2 regions of the Paenibacillus sp. FSL R10-2736 genome follow, and region 2 is predicted to be linked to the other one. Evidence: riboswitches for the same ligand, from Rfam matches in the RefSeq annotation. Region 2 holds a riboswitch; the other holds the start of a gene.
What was found. A riboswitch is a leader RNA that binds a small molecule or an ion and turns the genes downstream of it on or off. The one in region 2 is predicted to bind glycine.

Region 1: it holds a riboswitch for glycine, as region 2 does, so the genes downstream of both, NSQ73_RS29520 (amino acid permease) here and gcvT (glycine cleavage system aminomethyltransferase GcvT) in region 2, are expected to answer to the same signal.

Annotation. Positions count from the first base shown of each region.
Region 1 is NZ_JBBOBN010000002.1:334,049-337,465, reverse strand. It holds gene araA (L-arabinose isomerase) at 39-1,463, shown strand; glycine riboswitch at 1,929-2,008, shown strand; gene NSQ73_RS29520 (amino acid permease) at 2,159-3,417, shown strand, end outside.
Region 2 is NZ_JBBOBN010000001.1:184,268-187,684, forward strand. It holds gene gcvPA (aminomethyl-transferring glycine dehydrogenase subunit GcvPA) at 1-211, opposite strand, end outside; gene gcvT (glycine cleavage system aminomethyltransferase GcvT) at 211-1,332, opposite strand; glycine riboswitch at 1,419-1,518, opposite strand; glycine riboswitch at 1,522-1,617, opposite strand; gene gcvH (glycine cleavage system protein GcvH) at 1,802-2,194, shown strand; gene NSQ73_RS00760 (hypothetical protein) at 2,328-2,960, opposite strand; gene NSQ73_RS00765 (flagellar motor protein MotB) at 3,045-3,417, opposite strand, start outside.

The DNA.
Region 1 (3,417 bases), on a different contig from region 2:
TGATTTATATATTATCCAAGAGAAGAGGATGAAATAATATGTCAACAGTAAGCGCTAAGCAATTCTGGTTTGTTGTAGGATCACAGCATCTGTACGGAGAAGAAGCCCTCGGTGAAGTCAAAGCTCATGCACAGGAGATGACGGATGCCCTCAATAACAGCGGGGTGCTGCCTTATCCGCTGGTGCTGCAGGATCTGGCGGTCAGTGCAGACAAAATCACTTCGATCATGAAAGAAGTCAACTACCGTGACGAGGTTGCCGGTGTGATTACCTGGATGCATACCTTCTCCCCGGCCAAAATGTGGATCCGCGGCACGAAGCTGCTGCAGAAGCCGCTTCTGCACCTGGCTACGCAATACAATGAGAGCATTCCTTGGGCCACACTGGATATGGACTTCATGAACCTGAACCAGGCTGCCCATGGCGACCGTGAATACGGGTTCATCAATGCCCGCCTGAAGAAACAGAACAAAGTGGTAGTAGGGTACTGGGAACGCGCCGAAGTCCAGAAGCAAATTGCCGAATGGATGGACGTTGCCGTTGCGTATAACGAAAGCTTCAACATCAAAGTGGCCCGCTTCGGCGACAACATGCGTAACGTGGGCGTTACCGAAGGCGACAAGGTAGAAGCCCAGATTCAGTTCGGCTGGACCGTGGATTACTTCGGGATCGGCGACCTGGTTGCGTATGTAAACGAAGTGAAGGAAGAAGAAATTGATGCGCTGTTCGCTGAATATGCAGAGCAGTATGATTTCGATTACGGTTCATACAGCAAAGAAGCATGGGAAGCCAGCGTGAAGGTACAGGCCAGCTATGAAATTGCCCTCAAACGCTTCCTGGATGCCGGCAACTACAATGCGTTCACTTCGAACTTCGAAGACCTGCACGGCATGAAGCAGCTTCCCGGTCTTGCCGTTCAGCGTCTGATGGCACAAGGCTACGGCTTCGCCGGCGAAGGGGACTGGAAGACAGCAGCCCTGGACCGCCTGATGAAGGTGATGAGCCATAACCTGAACACCGGATTCATGGAAGATTACACCTACGAAATGGCTGCCGGACAGGAAGCGATTCTGCAGTCCCACATGCTTGAGGTTGACCCGAGCCTGGCCAGCAACAAGCCGAAGGTGCTTGTGTCTCCGCTGGGTATCGGCGACCGCGAAGATCCGGCCCGTCTCGTATTCGACGGCAAAGCCGGCGAAGGCGTTGTGGTATCGATGGCTGACTTTGGCACGCATTACAAGCTGCTGATCAATGAAGTTACTGCCTTCGAGCCGACGGTTCCGGCTCCGAATCTTCCAGTGGCCCGTGTGCTCTGGCAGGTGAAGCCTAACTTCCAGGATGGAATTAAAGCATGGATCGAGAACGGCGGCGGCCACCATACCGTGGTGTCGCTCAACTTGACTACAGATCAGATCGTAACCTACGCCAAGCTGGTTGGCCTGGATTATGTAATCATTAAATAAATAGCTTAATAATGTTGGATCAAATGAGCGGATGGGCTGTTGCCTGTCTGCTTTTTTTTAATGCAGAGCCAAGGTATTACCGGCAAACTCATCCTCCGTGCCCGTGACTTTCTAAAATCCTATACAAAATACAACATTCGATTCATTAAATTGGACTAAATCGAAAATTGTTGTACAAAAGGCAGCATTTCTCCTCCTTCATACGGTTTAGCGTGGAAATTCTTGTATTTCATACAACAATCTATCTAAACAACCGGGTGTCTGCGCATCCAAGTTGCAAAACGTACAACATTTATGCCGCTGCAGTGCAGGAGCGCACCCTAGACATCTAGCCATAGGTAGGAGACTTTTATCACTGTTCAATACTCACATGCCGAGTAATATGTTAGAATATCAGAATGCATTAACGCTTCACCAATTTAATACATTACACGGGCTATGATTGCTATGGATCACACTATAGCAGGAGCAGCTTCTGGAGAGACTGCGGGAGACCGTAGCGCCGAAGGGTTCACAATCTCAGGCAAAAGGACAGAAGAGTACGGAATTTGTATTTGTTATGCTGATTAATTACGGTCAGCGGCGCAGGTAGCTTATTTTGATATTCTTATGAACCGGGAGATTGGATGACATCCAATCTCTTTTTTATGTTATTTGGCAGCAAAGCGTTGTACACATTAAGGGGGAAAAAGGCAATGGCACAGACAGAATTAAAGAGAGATTTGGCGAACCGGCATGTACAGCTGATCGCTATCGGCGGCACGATTGGTACAGGGTTATTCCTGGGATCAGGCAGAGCGATTCAGCAGGCCGGGCCGTCCATTATGATCACGTATTTACTCGTGGGAATTGCCGTGTTTTTTGTGATGAGGGCGCTGGGTGAGCTGCTGCTCTCCAAAGCGGGATATCAATCTTTTACGGACATTGCTGAAGACTATCTGGGACCGCGGGCTGCGTTCATTACAGGCTGGACCTACTGGTTCTGCTGGATTATGACGGCGATGGCGGATGTGATTGCAGTGGGCGTCTATGTGCAGTACTGGTTCGATATCCCGCAGTGGGTACCGGCCGTCATCTGCCTGATTATTCTGTTAGGACTCAATCTGCTGACGGTCAAAAGCTTCGGCGAACTCGAATTCTGGTTTGCTCTCATCAAAGTCGTCACGATTCTTGCCTTAATTGGCCTGGGAATCATTCTGCTGGTCATCGGGTTCAAGACGGATGCGGGATCGGTGACGGTCCGCAATCTCTGGGAGCACGGGGGTGTGTTCCCGAACGGTGTCAAGGGCTTCTTATTTTCCTTCCAGATGGTTGTGTTCGCTTATGTCGGTGTGGAGCTTGTGGGTGTATCAGCCGCAGAAACAGCAGATCCGGAGAAAAATATTCCGTCGGCGATTAACAAAATTCCTCTGCGGATTCTCTTCTTCTATGTAGGCGCGCTCTTCGTCCTGCTGTGCATTAACCCGTGGACCCAGCTCAGTGCGGCTGAAAGTCCTTTTGTGCGGACCTTCAATCTGGTCGGGATTCCGGTTGCTGCAGGTATTATCAATTTCGTCGTCTTAACCTCAGCGGCTTCCGCCTGCAACAGCGGGATGTTCTCAACCAGCCGGATTCTGTATAATCTGAGCAGAAGGGATCAGGCCTCCCCGCAGCTCGGCAAGCTGAACCGAAATCATGTGCCTGCTAACTCTTTATTTATTTCTACAATAGTTATATCGGCCGGGGCGCTGCTCAGCAAGCTTATTCCGGGCCAGGCCTTCGGCATCGTTACAACGATCAGCGCCATTTGCTTCATCTGGGTGTGGGGGGTTGTGCTCGTATGTCATATCAAGTATAAGAAAAACCGTCCGGACTTACATGCCGCGTCCAAATTCAAAGCACCGTTCACACCGGTTATCAATTATGCGGTATTAACGTTGTTTGCTGCTATTCTGATCATTATGCTGTTCGCAGA
Region 2 (3,417 bases):
CATGGGTATCAAAGTCGGCATTTTTGTCAGCCAGACCCTTCATATGGCGCAGCAGTGCATATTCGTCCAGCGGGCCGGACATTGGCATCGTTCCCTGGTAGCGGACAGATTGAGGAATGTCAGCGAATAGCTCATCAATGGACTGAATCCCGACAGTTTCCATCATCTCTGCGCGGTCTTGCTCCGTCATAGGCAGATAGCGGTGCTTCATTACGGCTTCACTCCTTGGCTCTTTTTGTAGAACGGGGCTTTGATCACGGCAGCCTTCAGCTGTTTGCCGCGGATCTCCACATACACCTCTGTGCCGATCTCAGTATAGGCAGCATCCAGCAAGGCAAGTCCGAGATTCCGCTTCAGCGTCGGTGATTGTGTGCCGGTTGTGACTTCACCGATCTTCACACCGTCTGCATATACGGGATAATGGGAGCGGGGAATCCCGCGGTCGATCATTTCAAGGCCTACAAGGCGGCGCGGGAGGCCGGCTTCCTTCTGCTTCAGCAGGGCATCACGGCCGATGAAACCGGCTTTGTCCAGCTTCACGAAGAACTGGACACCCGCTTCGAGCGGCGTAATATCCGCCGAGAGCTCCTGGCCGTACAGCGGCAGCTTGGCTTCGAAGCGGAGCGTGTCGCGTGCGCCGAGTCCGGCAGGGGTCAGGCCATGCGGCGCGCCTGCGGCCAGCAGACCATTCCAGAGTGCAGCTGCTGTGTGGACCGGGGCGTACAGCTCAAAGCCGTCCTCACCGGTATAGCCGGTGCGGGAGAGCAGTACAGAAACGCCGCAGACCTCGGCGTGTTCGATGAAATGGAAGGGCTTCAGCTCTGCGAGCGGGGCAGAGGTAACTTCGGCCAGAATCGTCTCAGCCAGCGGCCCCTGCAGAGCGAGCAGCAGCGTCTCATCAGAGACATTCTTCAGGCTGACACCGCTGAATTCAGCGGTGAGATGCTCCTGCAGCCACTGGAAGTCCTTGTCGATATTGGAGGCGTTCACGACGAGCATATAGCGCTCATGGCCCAGGCGGTAGACGAGCAGATCATCTACTACGCCGCCGCTCGGATAGAGCATCAGGGTATACTGCGCCGCGCCGTCTGCAAGGCGGCTGACATCATTGGTGGTCATCTGCTGCAGGAAGGCTTCAGCGCCGCTGCCGTCAACCATGAATTCACCCATATGCGATACATCGAACAGCCCGGCCTGCTGGCGGACCGCTTCATGTTCCTTAACGATGCCAGTAAACTGCACCGGCAGCTCCCAGCCGCCGAAATCAATGCATCTGGACTCCGCATAAGCGGCATAGAGATCATAAAAAGGCGTTCTTCTCAAAGACTCCATCGTGTCACCCCTTAGTCTGTTTACATGCAAAAAAGGACAGGCGAAAGTCCATCAATGCACATCAAACATGCATCAATAGACGTTCGCTCTGTCCTTTGTACCTGAGAGTTACCCTGCTATCCTGCCCGCAGGTTTCCCCGTTGGTGATCCGTTTCCTGTTGTCCAGGCTGTGGATGCTCTCCAGAGATGCGTCCGGCAAAGGTCCTTTTGCCTGAGAGATTCACCCATCCCGGGCTTACTCCTTCGGCGCTGCCCCTAAGGGTCAGTCTCTCCCTATGCCATCATTCGCAAACCATATGTTTTTCTACTGACTCCATTAAACCGGGTTTACAAGCACGCTGTCAATCAAAAAACGTCAAAAAGATGACAAATTTAATTTTCCTGTCAGTTATATTGACATTAGGCAAGGTCATAACTTAGGCTATAACTAAATTTAGAACTCCAAATGTGGAAAAGAGGCGGCTTGGAAATGAGTGAAGTGTTGGACAACCTGCTATACAGCGAAGAGCATGAATGGGCACAGCAGGGTGATGGACGCGTAGTACGTGTGGGAATTACGGATCATGCGCAGCATTTATTGGGCGACATCGTGTTTGTTGAGTTTCCGGAAGTCGGCGCAGCCATTACCGCAGGCGACAGCGTAGGCAGTATCGAGTCTGTTAAGACGGTGTCGGAGCTGTATTCGCCGGTATCCGGCAAGGTTACCAAGATCAACGACGCACTCGAATCCAGCCCGGAGCTGATCAATGATCAGCCATACGGCGGCGGATGGATTTTTGAGCTGGAATTAGACGGTGAGTTCGCAGATGCGGTATCCGGTCTGCTGGATGCGGCTGCTTATAAGGAACTGGTTGGGGAATAGTTTCAACCGTTTATGTACCCGGATTTTTAGAATAGGTGACTGAACTGGATTTACGAAAAGATGAACACGGCAGGCTTCTCTTATTACATTAGATGTCACTAATGTGAGAGGTCTGTCTTTTTGCGTTTCTGTATCACTCCGGAAAGCTAAGCAGCCCCGGATAAATGCGGGGAGCCAAGTGCCAAAGGGCGGGCAGCAGAGCCAGACCCGTAACGGCAAAGATAAGGCACAGCAATAGGAACCGGTATCTTTTTCTGGGACGGGTATTGGGTTTGAGCACGAAGTAATACACACCGGCCGAATAAAACGGGAAAAGCACCACGGCAGACATGCCCATACAGACCAGAAATGTGGATTCCCCGGCGGAGGAAGGGATCATGGCTTCCGGGTTATAGACCGGATTGATCTGCAGAAAGAGGATCACAAATGTCAGATAAGCGAAGAGTAAAAGAAGAGGGAAACAGCGGATGCGTCCATCCTCGGACAAACCGTACAGCATCCACCAGACCCCGAGCCAGGGCAGGGCAAAGGCTGCGCCGGCAATAAGGAAGTCAATGCCTATATACATCAGTTTATCGGGAGGATACACATGGGCCAGGTCCCCCCAGAAGTAATCGGAGGAGAAGAACATCATAAATACAGATAATAAACCAATGAAGAAGGTAATTATTCCCTGGGCAAAAACAATCATGATCAGCGAAACCAGCTGCCGCAGAAAATAGAGAAAACGGGTGGCGTCCGGTGTCGTTCCGTTTGTAGTCTGCATAGCGTTCAATCTCCTTATACTAGCAAATGGTTGCCGTGCCTTCTCATCTGCAGAACTCTGAGCTGATTCGCTTGCGGATTCACGTTATTCTTTCTCCTGAAGCTGCCGCAGGACAATGAGTTCGACCCGGCGGTTTTTTTGCCGTCCTTCAACGGTAGTGTTATCGTAAGCAGGTCTGGTATCCGCGTAACCGGCATATTGGAAAGTATCGGGGCTAAGCCCCTCGTTATCCAGGAAGAAGCGCAGCACAGAGAGTGCGCGGGCGCCGGATAGCTCCCAGTTATCCGTGTAATCTGAAGCGGCGGTTACCGGAACATTGTCGGTATGTCCTTCGATGCTGATCGTAGCACCGATTCCGCGGAACAGGCCGGAGAGCTGGCGCAGTGCCGGGAAGGCAGGTGATTTCAGCTCGGCTTTGCCGGCATCGAACAGGAACCGGTCGCTAAGCGTGATGGCA